Regions from separate parts of the Arthrobacter sp. 01T414 genome, predicted to be linked through region 1. Evidence: riboswitches for the same ligand, from Rfam matches in the RefSeq annotation. Region 1 holds a riboswitch; each other region holds the start of a gene.
The links. Region 1 has a riboswitch for S-adenosylmethionine ahead of metX (homoserine O-acetyltransferase MetX). Riboswitches for the same ligand answer to the same signal wherever they lie in the genome.

Region 1 (5,089 bases):
CCGCCGACGGCGAAGCCCTGGGCGAAGCGCAGGAAGACCAGCAGGGCCGGCGCCCAGTAGCCGATCTGCTGGAAGCTCGGGAGGCAGCCCATCAGGAAGGTCGAGACGCCGACCAGGATGATGCTGAGCTGCAGCAGCTGCTTGCGGCCGAACTTGTCACCGAAGTGGCCGAAGACAATGCCACCGATGGGGCGGGCCACGAAGCCCACTGCGTAGGTCAGGAACGCAGCAAGAATGCCGTCCAGTTCCGTGCCCGAGTTGGGGAAGAACATCTTGCCAAAGACCAGGGTGGCGGCGGAGGCGTAGAGGAAGAACTCGTACCACTCCACCACCGTGCCGGCCATGGAGGCCGTTACTACCTTCTTCAGCCCGGACGTCTTGACGTCCGGCTCCTCTGCGCGCCTTACGGCGGCGTTTTCCGTGCTCATGCGAACTCCTTCGGTGTCCCCTTCGACACCCCGTGGATTATTAGGCTGACTGTGCGTGTGTGAGTTGGAACACACGGCGTCATTCTCCACGAGTATGGACGTCGTTCACGGCAGGCTCAACGACTAATAGCGCAGAGGGTGTCTGCAAAAATGCACACCCGGCGGCCGCTGCTAGGCGAAGAAGTCACCCCGGAGCTGCCCGCTGAGCTGGCCGATTTCGGTCAGGAAGCCGTCGTGGCCGATCGGGGCCTCGATGAGATGCACCGGAACCTCCCCCGGCAGGGCTCGTGCGAGTTCTTGGGACTGGGCGGGAAAATACAAGCGGTCCGAGTCTACGGCCGCCACGAAGAACTCGGCGGTCGCGAGGGAAACGGCTTGCTCCAAGCTCCCCCGGCCGCGGCTGACGTCGTGGCTCATCAGCGCCTCGGTGATGGCGATGTAGCTGTTGGCGTCAAACCGCCGCACCAGCTTGTTACCCTGGTGGTCCAGGTAGCTCTCGACCTGGTAGCGGCCCCGGCCGGCCAGCGACCCTGCTTCCAGCGGGGCCTCGGCCGCCTGGGCGTTCCGTCCGAAGCGGCCGTCCAGTTCCGCGGCGGAGCGGTAGGTGATGTGGGCGATCCGGCGCGCCAGGGCGAGGCCGGCTTCCGGCTCCGGGCCGCCGTAGTAGTCGCCGCCCTTGAAGTTCGGGTCCTGGCGGATCGCCAGTGTCTGGGCCTGGGCAAACGCGATCTGTTCGGCGGTGCTACTGGCGCCGATGGAGATCACGGCACAGCGCCGGACCCGCTCCGGGTAACTGACGGCCCACTCCAGCGCCCGGGCTCCGCCCAGCGAACCCCCCAGCACGGCGTACCAGCTGGGGATTCCCAATGCATCGGCCAGTCGGGCTTCGGCGGCGGTGCTGTCCCGGAGGGTGACCAGCGGGAAGCGTGAGCCCCAGGGCCGTCCGTCCGGAGCCGGGGTCGACGGCCCGGTGGACCCGTAGCAGCCGCCGAGGATGTTGATGGACACCACAAAGTACTTCTCGGTGTCCACCGGGGCGCCTGGACCGGCGAGCTGTTCCCACCAGCCCGGCTCCTCGCCGGCACCGCGGGTGACGTGGGTGTCACCGGTCAGGGCGTGCTCGATCAGCACCGCGTTGGAGGCATCGGCGTTGAGGGTCCCCCAGGTTTCGTAGGCGAGGGTGACCTCCGGCAGGACGGCGCCGGACTCAAGGGACAGGGAGCCGACCGGGAGGCACTGCACCGTCCCGTCGGGAACGGCCGCCGTCGTGCGTTCGGCGCCGGAGGTATTGTTTTCGGGTACACCCATGCGGGTGACAGCAATCGTCATGTGAGGACCTAACTTCGCGCTTGCCCGCCGTCAGCTGACCGGCAGGCCAGGTCTTCACCCGGGGCACCCCGCCGCAAAAGGAGGGTTGCCGGCCAGCAAGCCGGGGCTGTCACTGGCACTCATGACCTGGCTCGATTCTACGAAACACGGCGGCGCAAGCGCGAAGATTGTGACGGCTGTGTGACCTCAGCCGTTCTTGGCCGCCCGGAAGCCTGCGTCGAGGTCCGCGATGATGTCGTCGATGTGCTCGAGCCCCACCGACAGCCGGACCAGGCCGGGGTGTACGCCGGCTACCGCCTGCTGTTCCGGCGAAAGCTGGCCGTGGGTAGTCGACGCCGGGTGGATCACCAGCGAGCGCACGTCACCGATGTTCGCCACATGGGAGTGCAGCTCAAGGGCGTCAACGAAACGCTTGCCGGCTTCCGCTCCCCCGGCCAGGTTGAAGGAGACGACGGCGCCGGTGCCTTTCGGGCCGTACTTGCGGCCGCGCTCGTACCAGGGGCTGGACGGCAACCCGGCGTAGGCGACGGACTCGACGTCGTCCCTGGCCTCGAGCCATTCGGCCACGCGCTGGGCATTGGCGACATGCCGCTCCACCCGCAGGCTCAGCGTCTCGATGCCCTGGGCGATGAGGAAGGCGTTGAACGGGGAGACGGCCGAGCCGAGGTCGCGCAGCAGCTGGACCCGTGCCTTGAGGATGAAGGAAAGATTCGCGCCCAGCGCCCCGTCCGACCCCAGGTCCCGGGCGTAGACCAGTCCGTTGTAGCTGGGATCCGGGGTATTGAAGCCGGGGAAGCGCTCCGGGTCCTTGCCGAAGTCGAAGTTCCCGGAGTCGACGATCACGCCGGCGATCGCGGCACCGTGGCCGCCGAGGTACTTGGTGGCCGAGTGGACCACGATGTCAGCGCCCCACTCGAGCGGCCGGATCAGGTAGGGGGTGGAGAGGGTATTGTCCACGATCAGCGGCACCCCGGCCCGGTGGGCCACATCCGCGACGCCTTCGATGTCCAGCACGTCCTGGCGGGGGTTGGATACCACCTCGCCAAAGAACAGCTTGGTGTTCGGCTGAACGGCCTCACGCCACTGTTTCAGGTTGTCCGGGTCTTCCACGAACGTCACGGAGATGCCGAACTTCTTCAAGGTGTGGGCCAGCAAATTGTAGGTCCCGCCGTAGAGGCTGGGGCTGGCCACGACGTGGTCCCCGGCTTCGGCGATGTTGAGGATCGCGAAGGTTTCCGCGGCCTGGCCGGAACTTAGCAGGAGGGCCCCGAGGCCGCCTTCGAGGCTCGCGATCCGCTGTTCCACCGCATCCTGGGTGGGATTGCCGATCCGCGTGTAGATGGGGGCCAGTTCGGCGAGCGCGAAGCGGTTGGCGGCGCTTTCGGCGCTGGGAAAGACGAACGACGTCGTCTGGTAGATCGGCAGCGACCTCGCGCCGGTGGCGGAGTCCGGCTCCTGGCCGGCGTGGATCTGGCGGGTTTCAAAGGACCAGGCGTTAGACATTTGGTGTGCTCCTAGGACTGGGCACAGGCCGCACCGGGCCCCGTGGGACCGGAACGGCTCAGGCGCCGCGCTTGCCGCCCGGCGGACGCCGGAGGGCCAGGTCTTCACCCGGGGCACCCCACCGCGCAAGGAGGGTTGCCGGCCAGCAAGCCGGGGCTTGGTGCTGGCACTCATGACCTGGCTTCAGTCTAGGAAGCAGCCCCGGCGGCCGAATAGCTTTGTGACAAAGATGAAGGACCGTTGCACCGGCACCCCGGACGCCACCCCTGAAGGAGAGCCCGCCGGAAAGCGCGCCCGGGCGGCCGGCTGATCCGCCCGATCGCCGCGGAAAATGACATCCCACCACGGTTAGGGCACCCTAAGCTGAGAGCTCCATCACAAAGTGCCAAGATGATGGCATGCGCATGGATCACGTCTCTTACGCCTGTGAACAGGATGGCCTGGCTGCCACCACCGAACGTATTGCGACCGCCCTCGGAGTCGAAGCCGTCAAGGGCGGAGTACACCCCCGATTCGGGACCCGCAACATGATCATCCCGCTCGCCGGGCACAAATACCTCGAGGTCGTGGAGGTCCTGGACCACCCCGCCTCGGACAAGGCACCGTTCGGGCAGGCAGTCCGCGCCCGCTCGGCAGCCGGCGGCGGTTGGATGGGCTGGTGCGTCGAGGTCGACGACCTGGCGCCCTTCGAGGAGCGGCTGGGCCGCTCGGCCGTCAATGGCAACCGCAAGTTCCCGGACGGTCGCGAACTGGTCTGGAAGCAGATCGGCATCCTGGGCCTGATCGCGGATCCGCAGGTCCCCTACATGCTGAAGTGGGAAGGCGACCCCGAGCTGCACCCGTCCAACGCCTACGCAAGCAGCGTGAAGATGTCTGCCCTCACGATCGCGGGCTCGGCCGAGCGTGTGACCGAGTGGCTGGGCGAACCCGTCGAGAGGCCGCTGGAGGATGTGGACGTGCACTGGCTGGCCCCGCACGGGACGCCGGGAATCATGTCCGTCACCTTCGAAACCGATTCCGGAGCCGTCACCATCTGACGCGTCTTCCCCGAAAAACTTCGGCCGCCAGCAGCGGGTGCCAATGATGCCACCCACCGCTGGCGGCCGAATTCGCTTCTGGGCCGGCCAGGCCGGTCAGTGCTTGAGCAGGTCCGGGTGGTGGACCTCGACGACGTTGGGGTGCGCCCGGAGCCGGTAGCGCAGGGCGTTGTCGCCGTAGGTCTCCAGGATCGGGCTGTTCGTGGGGTCCACCGAAAGGCCGCGGGCCTTGGCCTGGAACTCCGGGCTGACCGCGAGGCGCGGCATGGTGGCATCCAGCGCCGGGTTGTAGAAGAACGGCAGCGAGATTCTGTCGGTGCCGCGGAGGGGCGAGATCACCCGGTGCAGGGTGGCCTTGAGGTATCCGTTGGTCGCCAGTTCGAGCATCTCGCCGATGTTGACGACGAAGGTTCCGGGCACTTGGGGCGCGTCGATCCACTGGCCCTGGTACTCGACCTGGAGGCCGCCCTTGCCGGGTTCCACGAGGAGGAGCGTCAGCACCCCGCCGTCGCGGTGGGACCCCACGCCCTGCTTGGGTTCCGGATCGGACTCCCCCGGGTACCGCACGATCTTCAGCAGCGGGAAGGCCCGGGCGGCAAACGCCGCGTCGAAGGTATCTTCAGGGGCACCGAGGGACAGGGCCAACGCCCTCAGGAGGTCCAAGGAGATGGCGCTGAGGCGCTCGGTCCATTCGGTGACGATCTCCCGCATCTCGGGCAGGTCTTCCGGCCACAGGTTGGGACCCTCCAGCCGCCAGTAATCGGCGACGCCGGGGGCTTGATCCACGGTGTT
Region 2 (12,971 bases), on a different contig from region 1:
GAGTACTGGCCGAACGCCAAGTCGGACGACGATTTCGGCCGCTTCATCAATCCGCTGCCCAAATATGTGGCGTCCCGGACCCTGACCGGCGACCTCGGCTGGCAGAACTCCCGGCTGATCGAGGGCCCGCTGGAGGACTTCGTGGCGGAACTGAAAAAGGGCGAGGGCGGCGACATTGGAATCTTCAGCAGCATCTCGCTGGTCCGCCAGCTGGTGTTCGCCGGCCTGGTGGACAGCCTGATGCTGATCGTCCATCCGGTGGTCGCGGGCAGCGGCCGGCGGCTCTTTAATGACGGCGATCCCCTGACCCGGCTCGAGTTGCAGTCCTCCCAGCAGACCAGCAAAGGCAACATGATCCTCAGCTACGGACTCCGCCAGGGCTGACCCGCGGTCGAGGACAGGCTGGCCGCCTGCCGCGTCTTAGAGCCCGCGGGCCCCGGCGGGAAACGTAAACTTGGTAGGTGCAACTCTCCCTTTGGCTGGCCTTGGCCGGCGCCGGCGTCCTGATCAGCTTCACCCCGGGCGCGGGCGCCATCAACACGATGAGCAACTCCCTCAACTCCGGCTTCCGGCGCTCCATCTGGGGGATCCTTGGCCAGCAGGCCGCCCTGGTGGTGCACATCCTGATCGTGGCCCTCGGCGTCGGCGTGCTCGTGGCCAGCTCGCCGCTGGCCTTCAACATCATCCGTTACGCCGGTGCCGCCTACCTCGTCTACCTCGGCATCCAGCAGTTCCGGCACAAGCCCGACCTGGACCAGGAGAAGGCGGCGGCGCTGCGCAACGAGCCCGCGCTCTCGATGTTCCGGCGGGGCCTGTGGGTCAACCTGCTCAATCCCAAGGCGATCGTCTTCTTCCTCGCCTTCATGCCCCAGTTCATCCGCCCTGACCTGCCGCTGCTGCCCCAGTACCTGGTGCTGTCCGCCACCGTGATCGTGATCGACATCCTGGTCATGTGGTTCTTCTTCGCGGCGGCCGCCAAGAGCTTCCAGCGCTTCACCCACGACGCCCGCGGGCAGCGGATCCTCAACCGGACCTTCGGGGTGCTGTTCATGGCCGTCGGCGTGCTGCTGGCAGTGATCCACTAACCGGCGGCCGGGGGTGGCCGCCGGGGTCCGTTCGCGCCGACTGCGGGCCTAACCTCCCGACGTCGGTCTTAGCCGCCTGCGCGCAGGGCCGGGAGCAGGGACCGCACCGTGTCAGCGGCGATGGCGAAGCCGATCCCGTTCGCGGCGGTCCGCGCGGTGGACGTGGCCACCATGGTGTTGACGCCGACCACCCGGCCCGCGGCGTCCAGCAGGGGCCCACCCGAGTCGCCCGAGCTGATCGGCGCATCGGTCTGCAGCAGATTGGTCAGCCGGGAATTCCTGCCGAAGCCAGCCTCGGCTGCGGCGGTGCGCCCGGTGGCCGAGATGATGCCTGTGGTGACGCTGGGGCCGCCTTCCAGCCCCAGCGCGTAGCCGATGGCAACGACTGAGTCACCGGGGGCCGCGGACCCTGAGTCGCCCAGCTCCAGCACGGGCAGGTTACTCACGCCGGAGACCTTCAGCAGCGCCACGTCGTGCGCGCTGTCGACGGCGACGATTTGGGCGGTGCGCGTGCTCGAGTCGTGGAAGGTCACGGTCACGGTCGAGGCGCCGCCGACTTCCCCCCTGACCACATGGGCGTTCGTGAGGATCTCCCCCGTCACGCCAATCACAATGCCTGTCCCCTCGGCCGTCACCCGGCCGCCGCCGGCCGGATCCAGGAAGGGGTTCGACTGAGTGGTGGCGGCCTTCACCGAGACGACGGCGGGCAGGGCGGCCGCCAACAGTCCCTTGATATCGGCAGGATGGCCGGACCCGCCGCCGGCGACGTACTGCTTGACCACGGTCTCGGATCCCCAGCCGGTGGACCGGGCGACCAGCAGGGCTGCACCGGCACCTGCGAGGGCGGCCGCCAGGATGATGCCCAGCAACTGCAGGAACCCGAGCGGGAACTGCTTCGCCCGGCCACCAGGGGCGTTTCCTTGGGGCTGCGCGGCAGGTTCTTCCCGCGGAGCAGGATGCGGCGGGACCTGCTCACGCTCACCAGGACCGGCACCCGCCTCGGCCTCGGCCTCGGCTCCAGGCTCGGCCTCGGCCCCGGGCCCGGCCGGGGCACCGTACGGCGCGTCGCCGTCCGCACCCAGCGCCGGCGCACGGGCGGCCGGGGAGTCCCGATCCGTCACGGGCTCAGCTTGGAAGCCGGCGCCGCGTTTCCGACCCGGCCACTGGAGCCCGGCTGCAGACGCAGCAGGCTGACGCCGACGGCGATGAACCACGCCCAGAGCAGGAGTCCGTAGCCCCAGTAGAACTCGGGCGCCGCGAACCGCAGGGCCTCGCTGACGACGCCAAGGGCTCCCGTCGCCAGGCCGAGCCAGGCTACGACGCGGGGCATCACCCCTTTGAGCATCACCGCCGAGACCAGAAAAATGCCCACCGGCGAAAGCAGGCCGGCGATGGTGGGAGTGTTGTTTTCGGCAATAATGGCCTCTGCGGCAGTGGCAAAGACCCCCCGCTCACCCGCCGATCGCGCCGCCACGTAGCGGTCGCTGAGGTAGACGAGGCTGAGCGAACCACGGCTGGACACCGGCACCGCGAGCAAGAGAGCCCAGGGCAGCCCTGCGACGACCGTGGCGACAAGCGCCGAACTCCGGCCGAGCGGGGCCAAGGCTACGAAGAGAGCCAGGAACACGATCACCGGCAGAATGCCGGGCAGGATCCAAAGAATCTGCTCGGCAATGTAGGGCTCCTTGTTCGCCGCGATGAACTCAAGGGTTGCAGCGCCCCCATCCACCGGCGGCGGGGACACGAAGTCGACAACCAGGGCCAGGAGCAACAGCGCCACGAAGAAAATCGCGGCAATGCCGGCGGACCGGTAGAGTCCCCGCCAAGGCCACTGCTCTTCGCCGAGGGACACGCCTGGGGCCAGCCCGGAAACTCGCCGCTCATCCATAGTGCAAAGCTAGCCAGCGCCACCCCGGCACGTCAGGGCCGAAAGTCTCCCGCCGGGTGGCCGGAAGAACCCGCAGGGCCAGGAGGACCGCCCCTTGCTGCCCGCCCCAACACTTGTCAAATTACGTATAGTGAAATGACTCATCTGTAACATTCGCGGCCGCCCCGCTAGCCAAGACGCCACCGGATCCGCCATGCTTAGTCATGACCTCAACGTCGAGCCAGTACCGGATCATCACGGTCTGCACCGGAAACATCTGCCGGTCCCCGATGGCCGAACTGATGCTCGCAGAAGCCGCCGCCGTCGCACAATTGACCGGCGTCCAGATCGACTCCGCCGGCATCACCTCCTACGAGGCAGGCCGTCCGATCGATCCCCGGGCCGCCCGCAAACTGGCAGCCCACAGCATCTCCTCCGAGCGGCACATCGCCCGCGAGTGGCGCAGCGAGTGGTTCCACTCACGTGAGCTGATCCTAGCCCTGGATGTGGACCACTACGGCTGGCTGCGCCAGGCTGCACCGGACCACGCCTCGCTGGCGAAGATCCGGATGCTGCGCAGCTTCGACCCCGCAGTCGCCGGCAAGGACCCCCTGGACCAGGGCATTGAGGACCCATGGTTTGGCGGACACACCGACTTCGACAACACCTGGGAGCTGATCCACGCCGCCATCCCGGGCATCCTTGAGCACGTCAGGGCGCAACTGCAGGAAAGCGGCGGGCGCGTGGAGACCAGCCCGGACCAACCGCACCGGGACGACGCGGGGCACCGGGTACGCTCTAGTTCATGAGCCCCGCACCCGTCATCATCGCCATCGACGGGCGCTCCGGCGCAGGGAAGACCACCCTGGCGATCGAACTCGCGGCCCGCCTCCGGGAACACCACAAGGTCTCGCTCTTCCATCTGGAGGACATCTACCCCGGCTGGAACGGGCTGGCTGCCGGCATTGAACGCTATGCCGCCACCGTGCTTGCCCCGCTGCGCCGCGGCGAACCGGCCCACTGGGTCAGCTGGGACTGGGAACGGCACTACGACGGCGCGGCCCGCCTCACGCAGCCGGCCGAAATCGTCCTCGTCGAGGGCGTGGGCGCCGCCGCCGCGGCCGCCGCGGCCTTCCTCGACGCCGTGGTCTGGGCCGATTCCTCCGACGAGCAGCGCCGCGCCCGGGCGATTGCCCGCGATGGCGCGAGCTATGAGCCTTTCTGGGAGCAGTGGGCCGGCCAGGAAGATGAGTGGCTGGCCGTCGACGACGTTCCTTCCCGGGCCGATGTGCGGGTTCTCAACCTCGCCGACGGCGCCGCCCCGGCCGAGGTGCTGCAGGCCCTCCAATACCTACCAGCCCTGGCGCCCGTGCTGCTCCCCGAGCTGTCGGCCAGCCGCGGACTCCAGCTCCGGGCCGAACGGATCGACGCCGAGCCGCACCCCGCCCGGCTCTTCGAGGCGCTCTACGGCCGGTCCCGCAACGCGGTCTGGCTGGATTCCTCACTCCCCCCGGATGGCCAGGACGGCCGGGGCTGGGGCGGGGAGGCCGCCGAACGCAGCCGTTTCAGCATCCTGGCGGACGACGGCGGCAGCTACGGCCAGTCGGCCCGTCACCGCTCCGGCCGGACCGAGGTGCGCGTTGGCAACGCCACCGCGCAGACCGAGGGAGGGTTCTTCCGCTGGCTTGACGGGGTCTGGGGCCGCGACGTCGTGCGCTGTCCGGCGGGCTATCCGTGCGAGTTCACCCTGGGCTGGCTCGGCTACCTCGGCTACGAGCTCAAGCGCGAGACGGGCGGCAGCGACGTCGGTGCCAGCTCCGCGGATGCCAGCCTGATCTTCGCCGGCCGCGCCGTTGTCCTGGACCACCGGGAGGGTGCGGCCTGGCTGCTCGCCCTCGACTCCCCCGATGCCGGGGACTGGCTGGCCACGGCGCGGGCGGCGGTGGCGGCGGCTTCCGCGGACCGGGAACCGGCCAGTACCGGTCCCGCCGCCGGTAACGGCACCGCCCTGGCGTTCAGCGCCCGCGACACCGAAGCTGCGTACAAGGCCAAGATCGGCGCGGCGCAACACGAGATCGCGGAGGGCAACAGCTACGAGGTCTGCCTCACGACGGCGCTGACGGCCACCGCGGCCGCCGGGGATTTCGAACCGTGGCAGGCGTACCTGGCGCTGCGCCGGCGCAACCCCGCACCGTTCGCGAGCTACCTGCGCTTGGACGACGTCACCGTGGCCAGCACCTCGCCGGAACGCTTCCTGCGGATAGACGCCGACGGGGCGATGCGGGCCGAACCGATCAAGGGCACCCGGAGCCGGGCCTCCGACGCCGCCCGGGACGAGCTGCTGCGCCGCGAGCTGGAATCTTCGCCGAAGGACCGGGCCGAGAACATCATGATCGTGGACCTGCTCCGCAACGACCTGAGCCACTTCGCGGTGCCCGGATCCGTGTCGGTCAGCAGGCTGTGTGCGATCGAAAGCTACGCCACCGTCCACCAGATGGTCAGCACCATCGATGCTCGCCTCCGGCCGGGCATGCCGCGGGCCGAAGCCGTGGCGGCCTGCTTTCCGGCCGGGTCCATGACCGGCGCCCCGAAGGTCAGCACCATGGCCATCCTGGACCGGCTCGAGGGCGCGCCGCGGGGGGTCTACTCCGGGGCGATCGGCTACTTCTCGCTCAGCGGCGCCACCGATCTCGCGGTGGCGATCCGGACCCTGGTGGTGTCCCGCGGGGCGGACCAGGCCAGCACCCTCACCCTCGGCGTCGGCGGCGCCATCACCGCCGATTCCTCGCCGCAGGAAGAGTACGAGGAAATTCGGACCAAGGCCTTCGGCGTGCTCTCGGCCCTCGGCGCGGAGTTCCCGCCGGGCTAGGCGGCACGCCGGGGCACCGGCGGCCGGGCTATTGCAGGGGCCTACTGCAGGGTGGAGGTGAGCCGGGCGACGTTGTCCACGTACTTGACGCCCACGGGCCGCTTCATCCAGTCCTCGAGCGTGAGTTCCCGCGAGATGCCCCGGTAGGTGTCCTCGACGGCGCTGATCCGCCGCACAATGTCCTCACCCAGGAGCATCACCGAGACCTCAAGGTTCAGCGAGAAGGAGCGCATGTCCATGTTGCTGGAGCCCAGCACGGCGACCTCGTTGTCGATCGTGAAGTGCTTGGCGTGCAGCACGAACGGGGCCTTGTAGAGGTAGATCCGCACCCCCGCCTCCAGCAGGGCCTCGTAGTACGACTGCTGGGCGTGGTGGACAAGGAACTGGTCGCCCTTTTCCGAGACGAAGAGCTCAACATCCACGCCGCGCTGCGCCGCCGTCGTCACCGCATACAGCAGCGAATCATCCGGGACGAAGTACGGGCTGCAGATCGAGATCTTGTGCTGCGCGGAGTAGATCAGGGTGTTGAACAGGCGCAGGTTGTTCTCGGTGATGAAGCCGGGGCCGCTGGGCACCACCTGGGCGGTGATGTTGCCGGGGTGCGCTTCCGGCCTGTGCGCCAGCTGGTGTTCCAGGGATTCGTCGGTCTCGCTGAGCCAGTCGGTGGCGAACACCACGTTGAGGGTGGTGACGATCGGCCCGCGCAGGCAGGCCATCAGTTCGACCCATTCCCGGCCGATCTTGCGGTGCCGCGGGTTGTTGTAGGAGGGCTCGATCAGGTTCTGCGAACCGGTGAAGGCGACTTCCCCGTCGATCACCATGATCTTGCGGTGGTTGCGAAGGTCCGGGCGGCGCCACTGGCCGTGCACCGGCCGCAGCGGGAGCATGGGCCGCCAGCGGATTTTGCTGGCCTTGAGCCGGGCGATGAGCTTGCTGTAGCCCTTGATCCGCAGGGTGCCCAGGTGGTCGAACAGGAGGCGGACCTCGACGCCGCGCTCGGCGGCCTCTTCCATCGCCGTGAGCAGGTCGTCCGTGACGTGGTCCGAACTCAGGATGTAGAACTCGGCGTTGATAAAAGACTCGGCTTCGCGCACGGCGGCCGCCATCGCCTTGATGGAGTCCGGGTAGCCGGGCAGGAGCTCCACGTGGTTGCCGTCCACCATCGGCAGCGAGCCGAGGGTCTTGTTCAGCTCCGCGGCGGAGGACACCCATTCCGGGCCGTCATAGTGGCTTTCGACCGTGGCCAGCTCGGACGTGCCGGCCCGCACCCGGGTATTCACCGCGTCCTGCTGAGCACGGCGCTTGCGGGAGAGCCGGAAATTACCGAAGAGCAGGAATAGGACCAGGCCCACGGCCGGGACGAAGAAGATGATCAGGAGCCAAGCCATGGCGGTGGTCGGACGCCGGTTTCCGGGAATGATGCCGAGGGCAAGGACCCGGATGCCGAGATCGACGACGGTCAGGATCAGGATCACCCAGGACGGAAGCGAATCCGCAAGCGAAAATGGCCACAGCACAGGTGAACCCCTCAAGTTCCAGACCCGCGGAACAGTTCCGGAACGGGTAACCGTCAAATCCTATCCCGTCAACTCCCGCACTAAGCTGAAGGCATGACTACCCCCGCCTCTGATCCGGCCCGCGCAACGGTGCTGGTGTTCCTCGATCCCGCGTTTGAGAACGGCCGCGTCGCCGACTCGTCCAAGCCCCAGCTGATGGCCACCGATCAGGGCGCCACCCGCGGGGACGGCATTTTCGAGTCGCTGCTGGTGGTCGGGGGGCGCCCGCGCAAGTTGCAGGCACACCTGAGCCGGCTGGCGGGCTCGGCACGCGCGCTGGAGCTGGACATCCCCGGCGAGGACGCCTGGCGCCGCGCGATCGAGACCGCAGTCAGCGAATACCGCGGCGGGACGGCCCAGTCGGCCGGGCAATCCGTCAGCGGCGACGGCGAAGCCGACGAGGTCGTGGTGAAGCTGCTCGCCAGCCGCGGCGTCGAGGGCGCCCCCACGCCGACGTGCTGGGTGCAGGCCTCACCTCCCCCGGAGGCCGGCCGCCGGCAACGGGAGACCGGCATCGACGTCCTCCTGCTGGACCGCGGCTACGACAGCGAGGTGGGCGAGCGCGCCCCGTGGCTGCTGCTGGGCGCCAAGACCCTGTCCTATGCGGTCAACATGGCGGCGCTCCGGTACGCCCACCACCAGGGCGCGGACGACGTCATCTTCACCTCCGCCGACGGCCGGGTCCTGGAGGGCCCGACGTCGACCGTGCTGCTGGCGCACCTGGAGACCAGCGACGACGGCGCGGGCGGAGTCCGCACCGTGCGCCGGCTGATCACCCCGCAGCTGGACAGCGGAATCCTTCCCGGCACTTCCCAGGGCGCCCTGTTCACCGCGGCCAAGGCCGCCGGGTGGGAGCTGGGCTACGGCCCGCTCGTCCCGGACGACCTGTACGACGCCGACGCCGTCTGGCTCATCTCCAGCATCCGGCTTCTCGCGCCGGTGAACCACATCGACGGCAAGGAGATCGRCACCCCCGAACTGCGGCGGCAGCTCACGTCCGAGCTCAACGAACTGTTCGCCACGATCGAGTAGAGCGGGGCTTAGCCCCGGGCGCCGCTCAGGCTGACGGCGTCGTTGACCAGCCGGGTCAGCTCGGCCGCGGACGTCTTGGTGACATCCGGTCCGGTGGCGACAGCCGTGGCCGAGAACCCGCCGGTGACTCCCATGACCACCAAGGTGCTGATGGTCTCCTTGTTCGGCAGCGTCTGGACCATCAGTGTCGAATAGGTCTTGTCCGCATTGGTCTTCACGTCCAGGGGCACGGTCTTGTTCGTGACCTTCTGGCCCTGGACCTCGATGGTGAAGTCGGCGCACTCCTTGCTGACCTTGGCGGAACTCTCGAGGTTCTTGGCCAGGACTGCCGGATCCTTGACTGCCACAAGGGTCACTGCCGTGACGGCGCGCATCTTGGCCGACTGCGACCCACCGGCGGCGTAGGTGCTGCCCGCCGGGATCTGGGCGTTGCTGTCCGCCACCGCGGCACAGGCCTTCGGGGTGATTACCACCGAGGACATCATTTCCTTGGACGAGGCGATACCCTTCTCCAGCTCGGCCGCCGGGATTGCGGTCAGCCGCTTGTCCTGGCTGTCCCGAAGGCCGGCGACGATTCCAGCCAGCTCCGTCCTGGTGTACGTCCTTGCCTCGGGAGTCGGGGTCGGGCTCGGCGACTCGGTGGCGGACGCTGCCGCGCTCGGCGTTCCGGCGGGGGACGTCCCGGCCGGGGCGGTCGAACCGCCGCAGCCGGCGAGGGCGACGGCGGCAGACATCAAAAGCGCGATCGGCGCGAGGCGTCGCAGGTACATGTGGATCCCCAATTCATTGTGTGAGAGCGCGGATGGGCGCCGGCAGTTCCCCGGAGGCGCGTCAACGGTGACACTACGACATTGGACCGCTCCGGGAAAGGTGCCATGCCAGCGGGAGCGTGACTTAACATGACGACGCCGCCGTGGCGGCCGGCGTCGTCAGTGCTACGTTTTTGAATGAGTAATGAGACCCGGCGCCAAGCCCTGACTTGCCGGTCGGCAACCCTCCCTTTCGCGGCGGGGTGCCTCAGGTGAATACTCGGCATATCGACCATTCGAGCTGCAAGCGTGAAAGTAAGGAGATCCGTCATGCCCGACGCATCCGCATCCGCCGTGCCCGCCACAGCCCCCGCCCAGTCCCCCGCCGGCGGGGCGCCGGCCGAGGAAAAACTGGCCTACCGCCTGTTCACCGGACCCGACGACCGCAGCTTCTGTGAGCGTGTCTCCGCCGCCCTGGCGGAGGGCTACGTGCTGCACGGGAGCCCCTCCGCGACGTTCAACGGCAGTACCGTGATCGTGGCCCAGGCGCTCGTGCTGCCGGCCGCGATCGCGAGCGCCGACGCCGCGGTCGCCAACGCGGTGGACGAGCTGGACGGGGCGGAGTTCGCTGGCGAGGGCCACGCATGAGCTACGCCGGAGACCTGAGCCCGCAGGAAGCCTGGGCCAAGCTGGAGGCGGGCGCCGTCCTGGTGGACGTCCGCACCGAGGGGGAATGGGCGCAGATCGGTGTCCCGGCCACCGCGGCCGCCACCGAAAAGCGGCAGGATCCGCTGTTCGTCCAGTGGAGCCTGGCCGGCGGAGCCGCCAACCCGCAGTTCCTGGAGCAACTCCAGCGGCAACTGCGCGAACAACTGAAGCAACAGGCGAAGGGCACCGAGCTCGTCTTTCTGTGCCGTTCCGGCGCCCGCTCGGTCGCCGCCGCCAACGCCGCCACGGCGGCCGGCTTCACCGCCTACAACGTCCTGGAGGGCTTCGAGGGTGAACCCGGACCAACGGGCAGCCGGACCGTGAACGGCTGGAAGAACCGCGGCCTGCCCACCAACCAGGAAAGCACTAAGTGAGCTTCAATCCCGACGCCCAGGGCTGGAGCCCGGACACCCAGGCCGTCCGCGGCGGACTCGACCGGACCGGGTTCCAGGAGACCACCGAGCCGATTTTCCTGAACTCGGGCTTCGTCTACGAATCCGCCGCCGCAGCCGAGCGCGCCTTCACCGGCGAGGACGAGCGGTTCGTCTACTCCCGCTACGGCAACCCCTCGGTGGCAACGTTCCAGGAAAGGCTCCGGCTGCTGGAGGGGACCGAGGCGTGCTTTGCGACCGCGTCGGGCATGTCCGCCGTGTTCACCGCACTCGGCGCCTTGCTGGGGGCCGGCGACCGGGTGGTCGCGGCCCGCTCGCTCTTCGGCTCCTGTTTCGTCATCCTCAACGAAATCCTGCCGCGCTGGGGCGTGGAGACAGTCTTCGTGGATGGCCCGGACCTCGAGCAGTGGCGGTCCGCGCTGGCCGTTCCGACGACGGCCGTGTTCTTTGAGTCGCCGTCGAACCCCATGCAGGAAATTGTGGACATCGCCGCGGTGAGCGAACTGGCGCACGCCGCCGGTGCGACCGTGGTGGTGGACAACGTCTTCGCCACTCCCCTGCTGCAGCGCTGCGGGGAGCTCGGCGCGGACGTGATCGTGTACTCCGGCACGAAGCACATCGACGGCCAGGGCCGGGTCCTCGGCGGCGCGATCCTGGGTACCCGCGAATTCATCGAGGGCCCGGTCAAGCAGCTCATGCGCCACACCGGCCCGGCACTGTCCGCCTTCAACGCCTGGGTGCTGAGCAAGGGCCTGGAGACGATGGCCCTGCGGGTGAACCACTCCTCCGCCTCGGCGCTGCGGCTCGCCGAATGGCTGGAGGCCCAGCCCGCGGTCAACTGGGTCAAGTACCCGCTGCTGCCGTCCCACCCGCAATACGAACTGGCCGCCAAGCAGATGAAGGCCGGCGGCACTGTGCTGACGCTGGAGCTCTCGCCTTCGCCCGGCCGCTCGGCCAAGGAGGCTGCCTTCGCGCTGCTGGACGCGCTGCGGATCATCGACATTTCCAACAACCTCGGCGACTCAAAGTCCCTCATCACCCATCCGGCCACCACGACGCACCGCGCCATGGGCCCGGAGGGCCGGGCCGCGATCGGGCTGAGCGACGGGGTGGTGCGGCTGTCGGTGGGCCTGGAAGACGTCGAGGACCTGATCCGCGACCTCGGACAGGCACTCAAGCAGGTCTAGCTCCGGCGCACCGGCGAGAGCAGCGCGGCCTGCTCCGATGCTCCTTCGTCGTCCGCGCCGAGCATCGTGACGCGGACGGCATGGGCGACGACGGCGGCCAGGCCGGCGTCGTCGGTGGGCGTGTCCAGCCCCGGTGCGCAGAGCGCCTGGCGCTGCAGCTGCGAGCCCGTGCCGTTGGCCAGCACCCGGTCCACGCCGCGGCGCGCCAGCTCAAGCTCCCCCTGCTCCGCTAGGACGGGGGCGACGAAGTCGACAAGGGCATGGACCACCTCGCCGGCCGGAGCGGGCCGGAAGCTGCCGAAGTCGAGGAGTTTCCCGCGCAGCCCGCAGTTGCTGGCCTGCCACGCGGCCATCTTCAACAGCACGGTCGGCACGGGGACGGGATCCACGCCGTCGCGCCACTCCCGGCTGGCGGACTCTACCAGGGCCCGCACCAGGACGGCGATCAGCGCCGCGTCCTCCGCCCGCAGGCAGACATCCGCGACCCGGACCTCCACCGTGGGGTGGTGCCGGGCCAGCCGGGCATCGAAGTAGATCATCCCTTCGTCAAACAGCACCCCGCTCTCCAGCAGCCGCGTAACCACCCGACGGTACACGGGAAGGCTTCCGAAGATCATGGAGGGCCCAGCGGCCGGCCAGCGGTTCCAGGCCTGGGTGCGGTAGCTCTCGAAGCCGGTCTCCGTCCCGTTCCAGAACGGCGAGTTGGCGCTGAGCGCGATCAACACCGCCAGTTTGTCCCGGATCCGGTCCAGGACGGCGACGCCCTCTTCCGGGGACTCGATGGAGGTGTGGACGTGGAACCCGCAGGTCAGCTGCTCCTGGACGGTGAGGCCGAACCGCTTCTGCATGGTGGCGTAGCGCGGGTTGGGCGTCGTGTGGGTGGCAGATTCCAGCGGCGAGGTGGCCAGCGCAGCCACCCGGGCCCCGTGCATCCGGGCAACCCGGCCCGCGAAGGCCCGGGACTGCCGGATCTGCTGCAGCAGCGCGCCGTGGTCCTGGCTGGGCACGGTCTGGGTCTCGATCTGCTCCAGCTTGAGTTCAAAGCTGAAGCCCGGATCGTCATGGTCCGGATCGGCGGCGGTAGCAGCGGGGCCGGCGGCGGAAGCGGACTGGCCCGCCGTGGCCGCTGCGGATGCAGCAGCGGCGGGTTTCAGCCCGCGCAGCAGTGCGTCGGCCAGTGCCAACGGAACCCCGGTCACGGGATCCACGATCAGCAGTTCCTCCTCCACGCCAAAGGTGCGCATGCAACCATTGTGCGTCAGCACCCGCCCCGGCGCGCTACCCCCAAACGGCGGGGTCGCCGGCGGAGTCAGTCCTGGAAGTACTCGATCTTGGCGCCGATGGTGTTGAGCCGCTCGGCCAGGTCCTCGTAGCCGCGTTCGATCACGTAGATGTTGCGCAGCTCGGAGACGCCCCGCGCGGCGAGCATGGCCAGCAGCAGGCAGGCCGCCGGGCGCAGGGCCGGCGGGCAGCCGACTTCCGCCGCACGCCATTTGGTGGGTCCGTTGACGTAAATCCGGTGCGGG
Region 3 (12,971 bases), on a different contig from region 1:
ACGGCCGATGGGCACCATTATCGAAGCCCTGACCGGCCTCGGCGTGGCAGTCAGCGCGCCGGACGGCGGACCGGCATCGTCATTGCCGTTCTTCGTCGAGGGCACGGGCGAAGTCCGCGGCGGCCACCTCGTCATTGACGCCAGCGCCTCATCCCAGTTTGTCTCCGCCCTGCTGCTGGCCAGCGCCCGCTTCACCGAGGGACTCCACTTGGAGCACCGCAGCAGCGACGGAGCAAACAGGCCGGTGCCGAGCCTCGACCACATCACCATGACGGTGGCCGCACTGCGCGGCGTCGGCGTGGCGGTCGACGACTCGGTGCCAAACCACTGGGTGGTCTCCCCCGGCCCCATCCGTGCCTTCGACCAGCGGATCGAACAGGACCTCTCCAACGCCGGGCCGTTCCTCGCGGCGGCGCTTGCCACCCGTGGCACCGTACGGATCCCCAACTGGCCGGCCGGGACCACGCAGGTCGGGGATCTCTGGCGCGGCATCCTCGCCAGCATGGGCGCCACCGTGACGCTGGAGGGCGGCACGCTGACCGTGACCGGCGGTCCGGAGATCAAGGGCGGCGACTTCGACGACACCAGCGAGCTCGCTCCCACCGTGGCAGCCCTCTGTGCCCTGGCCGACGGCCCCTCCCGGCTCAGCGGAATCGCCCACCTCCGGGGCCATGAAACGGACCGGCTCGCCGCCCTCGTTGCGGAAATCAACCGCCTCGGCGGCGACGCGGAAGAAACCGAGGACGGACTCATCATCCGGCCGGCGACGCTGCACGGCGGCGTCGTGCACAGCTACGCCGACCACCGGATGGCCACCGCCGGTGCCATCCTGGGACTCGCCGTCCCCGGGGTCCAGGTCGAAGACATCGACACCACAGCCAAGACAATGCCCGGTTTCCCGCAATTGTGGACGGCCATGCTCGGCCAGACAGGCACCCCAGACAAGGACGCCGCCGGTGGCACGCAGCACTGATTCCTGGGACGAATCCGACGTCAGGATCCGCCCCAACAAAAAGGGCTCCCGCCCCCGCACCAAGGACAGGCCCAGCTACGACGACGCCGTCACCGGCCGGATCGTCACCGTGGACCGGGGCCGTTACACCGCCGTCGTCGGTGAGGGCACAGCCGACGAACGCAAGATCATCGCGGCCCGGGCCCGGGAGCTGCGACGCAATCCCGTGGTTGCCGGGGACTTCGTCTCCCTCGTCGGGGACGTCAGCGGCGAACCCGACACCTTGGCCAGGCTGGTCAAGATCCAGGACCGCCGGACGCTGTTGCGCCGCAGCGCGGACGACACGGACCCGATCGAGCGCGCCGTCGTCGCCAACGCCGACCAGCTCGTCGTCGTCGTAGCCGCGGCAAACCCGGAACCGCGCACCGGTTTCATCGACCGCGCCCTCGTGGCCGCCTATGACGCCGGCATCGATCCCCTGCTGCTGGTCACCAAGGCCGACGTCAAGGATCCCGCCGAGCTGCTGGCCAACTACCAGCACCTCGACTTCCCGGTCATCATCTCCAAGACGGCGGATTCGGCCGCCTCAGGCATCGACGCCCGCTCCGACGACGGACTGTCCGCCCGGTTGGACAAGGCCGCGGTCTCGCAGCTGCGAGAGCACCTCGACGGGAAAGTAACCGTCATGCTGGGCCACTCCGGCGTCGGCAAATCCACCATGGTGAACGCCCTCACCGGGGCCGAACGGGCCACGGGCGGCGTCAACGCCGTCACCGGCCGGGGCCGCCACACCTCCTCCTCGGCGCTGGCGTTGAAGGTCAGCGATGCCCCGGCCGGCAGCTGGATCATCGACACTCCCGGCATCCGATCCTTCGGCCTGGCCCATGTGGACCCGGACCGGATCCTGCGCTCCTTCCCGGACCTGGCACCGGGCACCGACGACTGCGAACGAGGCTGCAAGCACGACGCCACCGCCGTGAACTGCGGAGTGGACGCGTGGGTGCAGGGCGGCCACGCGGGCCCGTCGGGACCGGCCCGCCTTGCCTCCCTGCGCCGGTTGCTCGGCACGGATCCGCGGATGGAAGCGCAGGAAACCAAGGAACTCGGCAGCGTCTCCTAGCAGCGCCCACTAGGCAGGCTGCGACGTGGCCTCCCCGTCCTCGGGGCGTTTTGACGGTAGTTTGGAAGCATGAGCCAACCAGCTTCGAGCTACAACGATGACCTGCGCCTTGCCCATGTACTGGCAGATTCCGTAGATTCCCAGACCATGAGCCGCTTCAAGGCGCTCGACCTTCGGATCGAGACGAAGCCGGACCTCACCCCCGTCACCGACGCGGACAAGTCCGCCGAGGAAGCCATCCGCGGCCAGCTTTCCCGCTCCCGCCCGCGCGACGCCGTCCTCGGCGAAGAGTTCGGCAGCTCCGGCCACGGCTCGCGGCGGTGGATCATCGACCCGATCGACGGCACCAAGAACTTCGTCCGCGGCGTCCCCGTCTGGGCCACCCTGATCGCCCTTGTGGACGAAGGAGAACCCGTGGTCGGCGTCGTCAGCGCCCCCGCCCTGGGCAAGCGCTGGTGGGCCGCTAAAGGCGCCGGCGCGTACATGGGCCGCTCACTGGCCGCCGCCACCCGGCTGAAGGTCTCCAACGTCTCGCGGCTCGAGGATGCGTCCCTCTCCTACTCCAGCCTCGGCGGCTGGAAGCAGCGCGGAAACCTCGACGAGTTCCTCGGCCTTACCGAAGAGGTATGGCGCACCCGCGCCTACGGCGACTTCTGGTCCTACTGCCTCGTGGCCGAGGGCGCCGTCGACATCGCCTGCGAGCCGGAGCTCAACCTCTACGACATGGCCGCGCTCGTCCCGATTGTGACGGAGGCCGGGGGCCGCTTCACCTCGCTCGACGGCGAGGACGGACCCTTCGGCGGCAACGCCCTGGCCACCAACTCGATCCTGCACTCGGAAGTCCTGAAGCGCCTCAACCCCGGCCTCGACGACCTGCTCTAGTGTGGCGCGCCAACGGCAGTCCGTAACACTGCGCTTCACATTCCGGCCTGCCTTTTCGGCGCGGCCGGCCATGTCCTAGGCTCGAAGCAGGTCACGAGTGCCAGCGCTAAACCCCGGTTTGCTGGCCGGCAACCCTCCATTCGCGGCGGGGTGCCCCGGGTGACGACCTGGCCGGTCCGGAGCGGACCCGGCAAGCGCGGATCCCCTGTGAGCGGGGTCCTTTTCGAGCGAGGTCCCATGACGACTGCCACCATCCCCAGCCACAGCACCTCCCCCGCCGCCGTTGGCGACGCACGTATCGACGCCGCCCGCCAGCCGCTGTCCGCGGTGTCCGGCGCTGAAATCCAGGCCCCACTGATCCAGGGCGGCCAGGTCCGCTACGCCAACCTGGACTACGGAGCCTCGGCCCCGGCACTGTCCGTGGTGTCCGCCTACCTGAACGAGATCCTGCCGTACTACGCCAGCGTGCACCGCGGCGCCGGGTACGCCTCCCAGCTGAGCACCTCAGTGTACGAAAACGCCCGGAACATCGTCCGCGACTTCGTCGGCGGCCGGCCGGACGACTCCGTGATCTTCACCCGGAACACCACCGACTCGCTGAACCTGCTGGCCGGCTGTTTGCCGGCCGACGGCGGCCGGCACACCGGCGAGGTGCTCTACCTGGACATCGAGCATCACGCCAACCTGTTGCCCTGGCAGAACGTCCCGCACCGCAGCGTCGTGGCGGCCCCCACCCTGCGCGGCACCGTGGAGCGGCTGCGGGCGGAACTCGCCCTTGGCGGCGTCAACCTGCTCGCCGTGACCGGCGCCTCCAACGTCACCGGCGAAATCCTGCCGATCCGCGAGCTGGCCGCCCTGGCGCACGAATTCGGTGCCCGGATTGCCGTCGACGCGGCCCAGCTCGCCCCGCACCGCCGCATCGACATCGCCGCGGACGACGTCGACTACCTCGCCTTCTCCGGCCACAAGCTCTACGCCCCGTTCGGCGCCGGCGTGCTGGTGGGACGGCCGGACTGGCTGGACGCCGGCACCCCGCATCTGGCCGGCGGCGGCGCCGTACGGGACGCACGGCTCGACTCCGTCAGCTGGACCACAGGCCCAGCCCGCCACGAGGGTGGCTCCCCCAATGTCCTGGGTGCGGCCGCGCTGGCCCGTGCCAGCCAGGTCATCGAGGCGCTCGACGAGCAGCAGTGGCACGCCCACGAGGACGCCATCCGCTCCTACCTGGTCGAGGGGCTGCAGCTGATCGACGGCGTGAGCGTCCACCACATCTTCGAGGACACCGCCCTGGCGACCGGCCCCGGGACGATCGGCGTCGTCAATTTCTCGGTGGCCGGTTACGACGCCGGACTGGTCGCGGCCTACCTGTCGGCCGAGCACGGCGTCGGACTGCGCGACGGGCGGTTTTGCGCGCACCCGCTGCTGAAGCGGCTGGGCCTGCCCGCCGGGTCGCTCCGCGCCAGCTTCGGCCTCGGGTCGCGGCTTGAGGATGCCGAGCGGCTGCTCGCCGGAATCCGGGAGCTGCGGCGGAACGGCCTCGGCTGGGACTATGTCGTGGACGCCGGACGGTGGGTGCCGGCCAACGACACCCGCAGCTACCCGCACTGGGCGCCCAACACGCCTGGCACTGCCGGCGCCGCCCCCTGCACCGCCGACTAAGGGCTCCGGGGTCCGGCCCCGTGCGGTAAATTCGGATGGTACTTACCAAAAGCTGCCGAAGGAGATCGCACGTGGCACGCGGCGGCCCCAAACTCCACCACCACCGGCGGCAGGAGCTCGGCCAGAGCTTCCAGGACGGCGGCGAGCACTACGACCGGGTCCGGCCTGGCTATCCGGCGGATTCGGCCGACTGGCTGATACCCGCAGGGGCCAGCGACGCCGCCGACCTGGGCGCGGGGACCGGCAAGTTCACGACCCTGCTGGTCGAGCGCGGGCTCCGGACCGTGGCCGTGGATCCGTCCCTCGACATGCTCGAGCAGCTGCGCCGGGCCCTGCCGGGCGTCACCGCCGTCGAGGGCACCGCCGAATACACGGGCCTGCCGGCGGAGGCCTTCGACCTGGTTACAGTGGCGCAGGCCTGGCATTGGTGCGATCCGCTGCTGGCCAGCACCGAAGCGGCACGGATCCTGCGCCCGCACGGTGTGCTTGGCCTGGTCTGGAACCAGTTGGATACCTCCGTGCCCTGGGTGCACCGGCTCTCCCGGATCATGCACGCCGGGGACGTCCACAAGCCCCACTTCAGGCCGCCGCTGGGTCCCGAATTCACCGGGCTGCAGAGCCACCTCACCCGCTGGGAGGATCCGGTGACCACCCGGGACATCATGGAACTGGCCAAGTCCCGGAGCTACTATCTACGGGCCGGCGAGGCTACCCGCGCCAAGGTGCTCGGCAACCTCGACTGGTACCTGCACGAACACCTCGCGCACGGCCCGGATGAGATGGTGGCGCTGCCCTACCTGACGCAAAGCTGGCGCGCCACCAAAGCCTGAGGTTTCCGCATTGCACCGTCGCCGCCGCGACGCCTATGATTTCGGTGTGCCTAACTTTTGCGTGTAGGCACTCAGGAACTTCTTGGGAGCCCGCAGTGCTGGAAACAACCGGACACGAACCCCAGCCCGCAGGGCACCCGCCTGCCCGCAGGATCCGGGGTAGCCGCCGGGCCCTCCTCGGTCTGCTCGGCCCCGCGTTCGTGGCCGCTATTGCCTACGTGGACCCCGGCAACGTCGCCGCGAACCTCACGGCCGGCGCCCAATACGGTTACCTGCTCGTCTGGGTGCTTGTTGCCGCCAACGTGATGGCCGTGCTGGTCCAGTACCAGTCCGCGAAGCTCGGCATCGTCACGGGCAAGAGCCTCCCGGAGATCCTCGGCGAGCGGCTCAGGCCCGCCTGGCGCCGTGCTTTCTGGGTGCAGGCCGAAATCGTGGCCGCGGCGACGGACCTGGCCGAAGTGGTGGGCGGCGCGGTGGCCCTGTATCTGCTCTTTGGCCTGCCCCTCCCCCTCGGCGCCGTCATTGTCGGCGGCATTTCGATGGCCCTGCTCGCGGTGCAGAGCCGGAACCAGCAGCGTCCGTTCGAGTTCGTCATCATGTTCCTGCTGGGCATCATCACCGTCGGGTTCCTGGCCGGGCTGTTCATCAGTCCGCCTGACCCGGGCGGCGTCGTAGCCGGCCTGGTTCCAGGATTCCAGGGCCCGGACACCGTGCTGCTGGCCGCGAGCATGCTCGGCGCCACCGTGATGCCGCACGCCATCTACGTCCACTCGGCGCTCTCCCGTGACCGGCACCGGCCCAATCCCCATCTCCACGTCCCGCCGCACGCCATTGCCCGGCTGGTCAAGGCCACGCGCTGGGACGTCGTCGCGGCGCTGGCCGTCGCCGGCATCGTCAACATCGGAATGCTGCTGCTGGCCGCGTCCACGCTGGGCGGCGAAGGGGGAACGGACACGATCGAAGGCGCGCACGCCGCCATCACGGCCAACCTCGGTCCGGTGGTGGGCGTCGTCTTCGCCGTCGGCCTGCTCGCCTCCGGCCTGGCTTCCACCTCGGTGGGCTGCTACGCCGGCGGCACCATCATGCAGGGCCTGCTCAAGATCCGGATTCCGCTGATGACGCGCCGGGTACTCACCCTGGTTCCCGCCGTCGTGCTGCTGGCCGTCGGCTTCGACCCCACCTGGGGACTGGTGCTCAGCCAGGTGGTGCTCAGCTTCGGCATTCCCTTCGTACTGGTCCCTTTGGTGGTGCTGACCAGCAGCAAGACCCTGATGGGCCAGTTCGCGGACGGCCTGACCCTGCGCGTCGCCGCCGTGGTCAGCGTTGTCCTGGTGGTGGCGCTGAACCTGGTCCTGCTGTGGCTCACCTTCACCGGTGCCGCCGGACGGTAGGCTTGGGGCTGTGAAGACCAGTCCGCCCTCCTCCTCGATCGAGGACTACGTCAAGGTCATCTACTCCTTCACGGAGTGGCAGGACAAGCCCATCACCTCCACGCAGCTGGCCCAGCGCCTCGGCGTCGCGAACTCCTCGGTCTCCGAGATGGTCCGCAAGCTCAAGGACCAAGGCCTGGTGGACCACAAGCCGTACAGCGCCGTCACCCTGACCGCGGACGGCGTGCGGCTGGCCCTCTCCATGGTCCGGCGGCACCGGCTGATCGAGACCTTCCTGGTCCAGGAGCTTGGCTACCGCTGGGACGAGGTCCATGACGAGGCCGAACTGCTGGAACACGCCGTCTCCGACACCTTCATTGAGCGGATGTCCGCAAAGCTGGGCAACCCGGTCCGCGACCCGCACGGGGACCCCATTCCGGCAGCAGATGGTTCGGTCCTGATGCCGCCGGCGTACCGGATGAGCGAGCTCGACGACGGCCACACCGGCCGGATCACCCGGATCAGCGACGAGAACCCGGAACTGCTTCGCTACCTCGCTGCGGAGCAGATCGACCTGGACGCCGACGTCGAGGTGCTCGGCCGGAAGCCGTTCGGCGGCCCGCTCGTGGTCCGTATCGGCACGGGAGCGGCGCTGCGCGAAATCGACCTCGCCGACGAGGTGGCCTCCGCGCTATGGGTACACAGCGACGCCGCCCACTCCGGCTGCAGCGTCGCCCCCTAGTCCGCCCGGCCGCCCGCGTCCTGGCTCTGCCCCTGCTCCTGCCCCGGCGGCGGATTCCTGATCCCGACGGCGGACGCCAGGGCGCCCGCGATGAAGAGTCCCGCGGTGACCGCCGCTGTGCCGTGCAGGCCCGACGTCGTAATCACCGGCCCGGTGATGAGGCCGGCAAAGGCGATGGCCACCAGGCCCGCGATACGGGCGACCGCGTTGTTCACCGCCGATCCGATGCCGGCTTCCTCCGGATCCACGGCTCCCAGGATGGCCGAAGTCAGCGGCGCCACGGTCACGGCCAAACCGACGCCGAAGACCACCAACCCGGGGAAGACCTGCGCGAAATAATCCAGCGGCAGTCCGATGCCCATCAGCATGACGAAACCCGCCGCGCAGAGCAACGGCCCGGCGGTCATGAACCAGCGCGGGCCGAACCGGCCCGAGAGTGCCCCGATTTTGGCTGAAAGCAGGAGCAGGATCAGGGTGGACGGCAGCAGGGCGAAGCCGGCGGCCGTGGCGCCCAGGCCGGCGACCTGTTGCAGGAAGAGCCCCAGCACGAAGAAGCCGAGGTTCAGCGCGCCGTAGATAACGGTGGTGGCGATGTTGCCCCAGCCGAAATTCCGGATGGCGAAGAGCCGCAGCGGCATCATCGGCGCCGGGGTCCGCCGTTCGTGGAGCAGGAAGGCGGTGAGACCGGCGACGCCGAGCACCAGCGGCAGCCAGACCTGCGGGGCGCCCCAGCCAAGGGTCCCGCGTTCGATGAAGGCATAGACGATGCCGCCCAGTCCGATGATCGCCAGTACGGTTCCGGCGACGTCAATGGTGCTACCGGGCGCGCGCCCCAGGTCCATCTCCCGGAGCTTGCGCAGGGCCGGCCACACGGCAACCGCCGGAACTATGTTGAGGAAGAAAATGACCCGCCAGGTGAACACGTCCACGGAGATACCGCCAAGTACGGGGGCCGCCACGATGGCCCCGGACGTCCAGGCGGACCACTTGCCAATCGCTGCGGACTGGGCCGGGCCGCTGAACACGGTCACGATCAGGGCAAGCGAACTGGGCACCAGCAGGGCTCCGGCGACGCCCTGCAGCCCGCGGGCCACAATCAGCGACTCCCCGTTCCAGGCCAGGCCGCAGAGGATGGAGGTGGCGGTAAAGCCCGCGAGACCCCATTCCAGGACCCGCACCCGGCCAAATTGGTCCGAGAGCGATCCTGCCACGAGGATGAGTGCCCCCAGGGTCAGCAGGTAGGCGTCCACCACCCATTGCTGGACCACCAGGCCGCCGCCGAGCTCCCGGTTTATCGCCGGGAGGGCAAGGTTGACCACCGACCCATCCAGAAAAGCAATGAAGGACGCGATGATCGCCACGTACAGCACGCGCTTCTCAAGGCTGGACATGGCTGCGGCGGGAGTGCCGGACATGGCTGCTGCCTTCCTCACTGCCCGTTTGGGGGCGGGCGCCGGGTTTGGGATGAGCCTAGCACCGGCCGCTCGGCAGCTGTTGATGTGCCGGAATCCCGTAAAGTTGAAGGATGGTTACGAGACGTGAAGCTGCCCAGATCCTTGATATTCCGCTGGAAATGGCGCACCGCCACGGCATTCCGTCCCGCTTGTCCGACGCCGAACTGGATGAACTGCTGGACAGCCCTCCTGCGTGGCTGCTGCAGTCCCGGGCCAACCGGACGGGCAAACGCCCGGTTTGGGTGCAGCTGACCTGTGCCGTCTGCGGCTTCTCCGAAACCGCCCGGCCCAAGAAGTGGTGGCCGGAGTTCAGCTACATCTGCTGCGCGCACCACGCCCCGTACGAACTGCCCGCCCTGCACGCCGGGCTGGTCCGCAGCGAGTACGAGGGCGTCGGGAGCCGCTTCATCGGCATCGTGGACGTCGCGGTACCCGAGGCGTAGCCTTAAAAGCACGGGCTCATCCCGGGCCCCCACCTTTTAGGGAGCGCGAAATGCCTGATAAGTCGCCGCACCGGCACCTGACCAAGAAGCCGGTCAAAACCATCAAGGAAAAACGGGCCGAGAAGAAGGCCAAGCACATCGTGGACGAGCACACAGATCCGGTGGCCCACATCAAGAAGCGTTGATCGGCGCCCGGCGTCGGACGCAACGCAGTACCAGCACAACAAAAAGGCCGGAAGCTGATGCTTCCGGCCTTTTGCTACGGGGTGGAACTCCGTTGCCGGGGCTCCCTATGTGGAGATGGGGGGAATTGAACCCCCGTCCGATGTCGTGTTGTCAGGGCTTCTCCGGGCGCAGTTTGCGTCGGATTTTCTCGGCCCCAGCCATCCTGCAAACAGGTGGCTGATCCGGGCCCAGTCATCTAAGAGTCCCGTTCACCCCGATGACGGAGGTAAACAGCAGTGGCTATCTAAATGACGCCAGGATCCGGGGCAATAGCAACCTCGGGCTGACGGACTGTCTTACTGCTTAGGCAGCGAGAGCGAAGTCAGTGCGTTTTGATTCGGCACTTATTGGTTTGCAGACAGCGTTTACGAGATAATTCTGCATCCTCGGCCCGCTTCACCTGTCGCGACTAACATCGTCGAAACCGATCATCCCCGTATTTTTTTACCAAACCGGTCGGGATCTGCTCGATCCTTCCCGGACTACCAAGCATAACGCACCCCAGCGGGGATTCATTCCCGCCGGTTCCGGAACCGTCGGCTAGCGCCGGTTCCGCTCGCGCATGACGCGCAGGGCCTCGCGCTTGTCCTGCTGCTCACGCAGCGTCTGGCGCTTGTCGTATTCCTTCTTGCCGCGCGCGACGCCGATCTCGACCTTCGCACGGCCATCCACGAAATACAGCTGCAGCGGCACGATCGTAAAGCCGGACTCGCGGATCTTGTGCGAGATCTTGGTCAGCTCCTCGCGGTGCAGGAGCAGCTTGCGACGCCGCCGGGCGGCGTGGTTGGTCCAGCTCCCCTGGTGGTACTCGGGGATATGGATTCCCTCCATCCACAACTCGTCGTTGTAGAAGGTGCAGAAGCCATCCACCATTGAGGCGTGGCCCTCGCGGAGGGACTTGACTTCGGTGCCCATGAGCGCGATGCCCGCCTCATAGGTGTCCATGATGTGGTAGTCGTGCCGGGCCTTGCGGTTGGTGGCCACTACCTTCCGGCCACTTTCTTTAGGCACGGTGAAACTCCTTAGTCGATGGATCGGGTTAGTTCCAGTTTAGAGCAGGCCCATCGGGTCGACTGCCTGGCCATTGACCCACGTCTCGAAGTGCGAGTGGCAGCCGGTTGAGTTGCCGGTGGTCCCGGAGTAGGCGATCAGCTGCCCCTGGCTTACCTGCTGGCCTGCCGAGACCACCACGGAGGTGTTGTGGTAGAAGATCGTGGTCAGCGAGTTGCCCTGCACGACACCGTGGGAGATCTTCACGTGGTTGCCGCCGCCGTCGTTCCCCCACCCTGCGGAGAAGACAGTTCCGGCCGCCGGGGCGTAGACCGGGGTGCCGCAGGGGGCACCGAAGTCGATGCCGGTGTGCATGTAGCCGCCCTGGCCGTAAAAGTCGATAGTGCCCGGCGGCGTTGCGCGCCAGCCGAAGCCGGAGGTGATCGGAATACCGTTGAACGGGCTGCGCAGGCCGAAGGCCGAGACGGGTCCGGGAGGCGCCGGTACGTAAGGCGCGGGCGGTGGCGGAGCCTGGTTTCGGGCCCGGGCCGCGGCGGCGGCCGCGGCCGCCCGGGCTGCGGCGAGCCGGCGCTGTTCGGCTTCCCAGGCCTCGCGCAGCTTCCGGTCGCGTTCGACAATTTCGGCCGCGACGGCGTCCTGCCGGGCTTTCACCTTCGCGAGCTGGCCCTGGATGGCGGGTTTGGCGGCCTGCAGCTGGCGGTTGAGCCGGCTGGTGTCGGCGATCAGCTTGTCCACCGTCGCCTTCTTGGCTGCCGCCTCGTCGCGGGCTGCCTGCTCGCGGACCAGGGCCGCGTCGGCCTTGGACTTGAGGTCGGCGATTTCCGCCTCCACCGCCTGCAGGCGCGCCTGGGAGTTGACGTTCGTGGCGTTCTGCTGGGTCAGCTTGTCCATCGCGGAGTTCTGGCTTCGCAGCGCCTGGTCCGCCAGGTCGATGGTGTCGGTCAAGCTGCCATTGTTGGAGCCAAAGAAGAGCGAGAGGTTGGACGGCACGCCGCCGGACTTGTAGGCCTGGGTGGCGATCTGCCCGATCAACTTCCGGGTACTGGTGATCTTCTTCTGGTCATTCGCCAGCTGCTGGGTGATCTTGGCCTTATTCTGCTGGGCCAGGTCCACACGGGCGGCGAGGGCTTCGACTTCCTTGACGGCTCCGGCCACGCGGCCCTGGGCGTCAAGCAGCGCCTGCTGCGCGCCGGGCAGCTGGCCCTGGTAGATGACCAGGTCGCCTGCGGCCTTGGCGATGCGTGCGTCCACGAACTCCAGCGAATGCTGGACACGTTCGGCCTCAGCCCGGAGGGCCGCCTGCTGGTCCTCAAGGGTGTCGGCGAATGCCACCGGCGTCGAAGCACCCAGGTTGGCGGCAAGGACCAGCACCACCGCGGCGCTGATCAGTCGGCCGCGGCGGACTCCTTGGCGGGCCGGGTCCGTGCGTCGGGCCATCGGATTCATGAGCATTCCTCTTCGTTGCGCAAAGTTAGACCCTCAAGTAGCGGCGGAGGGTCAGGAGTGATGATGTCCCGGCCAGCAGGACGCCCAGGCCGACCAAGGCCGGAGCCAGGATCAGCGTCTGGGCCGGGGAAATGAAGGCGGTGTCCGGATACTGCTTTGACAGGAACTCGCCGAGGAAGAAGTGCGCCACGGCCCACAGCGTGCCGGAGGCGAGAGCCGCGCCGATCACTGCCGCAATGACGCCCTCCAGGATGAAGGGCAGCTGAATAACCGTCTTAGACGCTCCGACGAGACGCATGATTCCGGTCTCCCGGCGGCGGCTGAAGGCGGAGAGCCGGATGGTGGTGGCGATCAGCAAGATGGCGCAGACAATCATCACGCCGGCGACGCTGACCGCCACCAGCGAGGCGGCGTTCATCGCGGAAAACAGCCGTTCCAGGAGCTGGCGCTGATCGATGACCGACTCGACGCCGGGCTGCGAGGAGAAGTTCTCGCTGATGACCTCGTACTTTTCCGGGTGCTTCAGGTTGATCCGGAAGGACGCGGGAAGCTGGTCCGGGGTCACGGAGTCGACAATCGGCGAGTTGGAGAACTGCTCCTTGAAGTGCTTGTAGGCCTCGTCCTTCGATTCAAACTGGAAATCGTTGACATACTGGGCCACGGCCGGCGACTGCAGCAGCTTGCGCAGGTTCTGCTGCTGTTCCGGGGTCGCCGGGCCGGTGGCGCAGCCTGGCGACGTCGAACCGTCGCTGCAGAGGAAGACGGCGACCTGGACTTTGTCGTACCAGTAGCCCTTCATCTGGTTAATCTGCAGCTGCAGCATGCCGGCCGCACCGA

Region 2: it holds a riboswitch for S-adenosylmethionine, as region 1 does, so the genes downstream of both, AC1DK9_RS00315 (DUF1737 domain-containing protein) here and metX (homoserine O-acetyltransferase MetX) in region 1, are expected to answer to the same signal.
Region 3: it holds a riboswitch for S-adenosylmethionine, as region 1 does, so the genes downstream of both, AC1DK9_RS04785 (aminotransferase class V-fold PLP-dependent enzyme) here and metX (homoserine O-acetyltransferase MetX) in region 1, are expected to answer to the same signal.

Annotation. Positions count from the first base shown of each region.
Region 1 covers NZ_JBFTQK010000003.1:93,653-98,741, forward strand. The annotation lists gene AC1DK9_RS08965 (MFS transporter) at 1-428, opposite strand, end outside; gene metX (homoserine O-acetyltransferase MetX) at 600-1,757, opposite strand; SAM riboswitch class IV at 1,769-1,884, opposite strand; gene AC1DK9_RS08975 (bifunctional o-acetylhomoserine/o-acetylserine sulfhydrylase) at 1,944-3,260, opposite strand; SAM riboswitch class IV at 3,323-3,438, opposite strand; gene AC1DK9_RS08980 (VOC family protein) at 3,659-4,297, shown strand; gene AC1DK9_RS08985 (isopenicillin N synthase family dioxygenase) at 4,394-5,089, opposite strand, start outside.
Region 2 covers NZ_JBFTQK010000001.1:75,299-88,269, reverse strand. The annotation lists gene AC1DK9_RS00360 (dihydrofolate reductase family protein) at 1-384, shown strand, start outside; gene AC1DK9_RS00355 (LysE family transporter) at 462-1,085, shown strand; gene AC1DK9_RS00350 (S1C family serine protease) at 1,154-2,206, opposite strand; gene AC1DK9_RS00345 (DUF4386 family protein) at 2,203-2,973, opposite strand; gene AC1DK9_RS00340 (low molecular weight protein-tyrosine-phosphatase) at 3,177-3,761, shown strand; gene pabB (aminodeoxychorismate synthase component I) at 3,758-5,821, shown strand; gene cls (cardiolipin synthase) at 5,863-7,338, opposite strand; gene AC1DK9_RS00325 (aminodeoxychorismate lyase) at 7,432-8,409, shown strand; gene AC1DK9_RS00320 (hypothetical protein) at 8,418-9,179, opposite strand; SAM riboswitch class IV at 9,360-9,474, shown strand; gene AC1DK9_RS00315 (DUF1737 domain-containing protein) at 9,489-9,806, shown strand; gene AC1DK9_RS00310 (rhodanese-like domain-containing protein) at 9,803-10,240, shown strand; gene AC1DK9_RS00305 (O-succinylhomoserine sulfhydrylase) at 10,237-11,445, shown strand; gene AC1DK9_RS00300 (glutamate--cysteine ligase 2) at 11,442-12,689, opposite strand; gene AC1DK9_RS00295 (UDP-N-acetylglucosamine 1-carboxyvinyltransferase) at 12,755-12,971, opposite strand, start outside.
Region 3 covers NZ_JBFTQK010000001.1:1,017,472-1,030,442, reverse strand. The annotation lists gene aroA (3-phosphoshikimate 1-carboxyvinyltransferase) at 1-973, shown strand, start outside; gene rsgA (ribosome small subunit-dependent GTPase A) at 957-2,072, shown strand; gene hisN (histidinol-phosphatase) at 2,142-2,954, shown strand; SAM riboswitch class IV at 3,044-3,157, shown strand; gene AC1DK9_RS04785 (aminotransferase class V-fold PLP-dependent enzyme) at 3,192-4,613, shown strand; gene AC1DK9_RS04780 (class I SAM-dependent methyltransferase) at 4,685-5,443, shown strand; gene AC1DK9_RS04775 (Nramp family divalent metal transporter) at 5,542-6,834, shown strand; gene AC1DK9_RS04770 (metal-dependent transcriptional regulator) at 6,845-7,555, shown strand; gene AC1DK9_RS04765 (MFS transporter) at 7,552-8,970, opposite strand; gene AC1DK9_RS04760 (hypothetical protein) at 9,081-9,452, shown strand; gene AC1DK9_RS04755 (hypothetical protein) at 9,503-9,637, shown strand; RNA gene ssrA (transfer-messenger RNA) at 9,745-10,113, opposite strand; gene smpB (SsrA-binding protein SmpB) at 10,218-10,688, opposite strand; gene AC1DK9_RS04740 (peptidoglycan DD-metalloendopeptidase family protein) at 10,728-12,134, opposite strand; gene ftsX (permease-like cell division protein FtsX) at 12,160-12,971, opposite strand, start outside.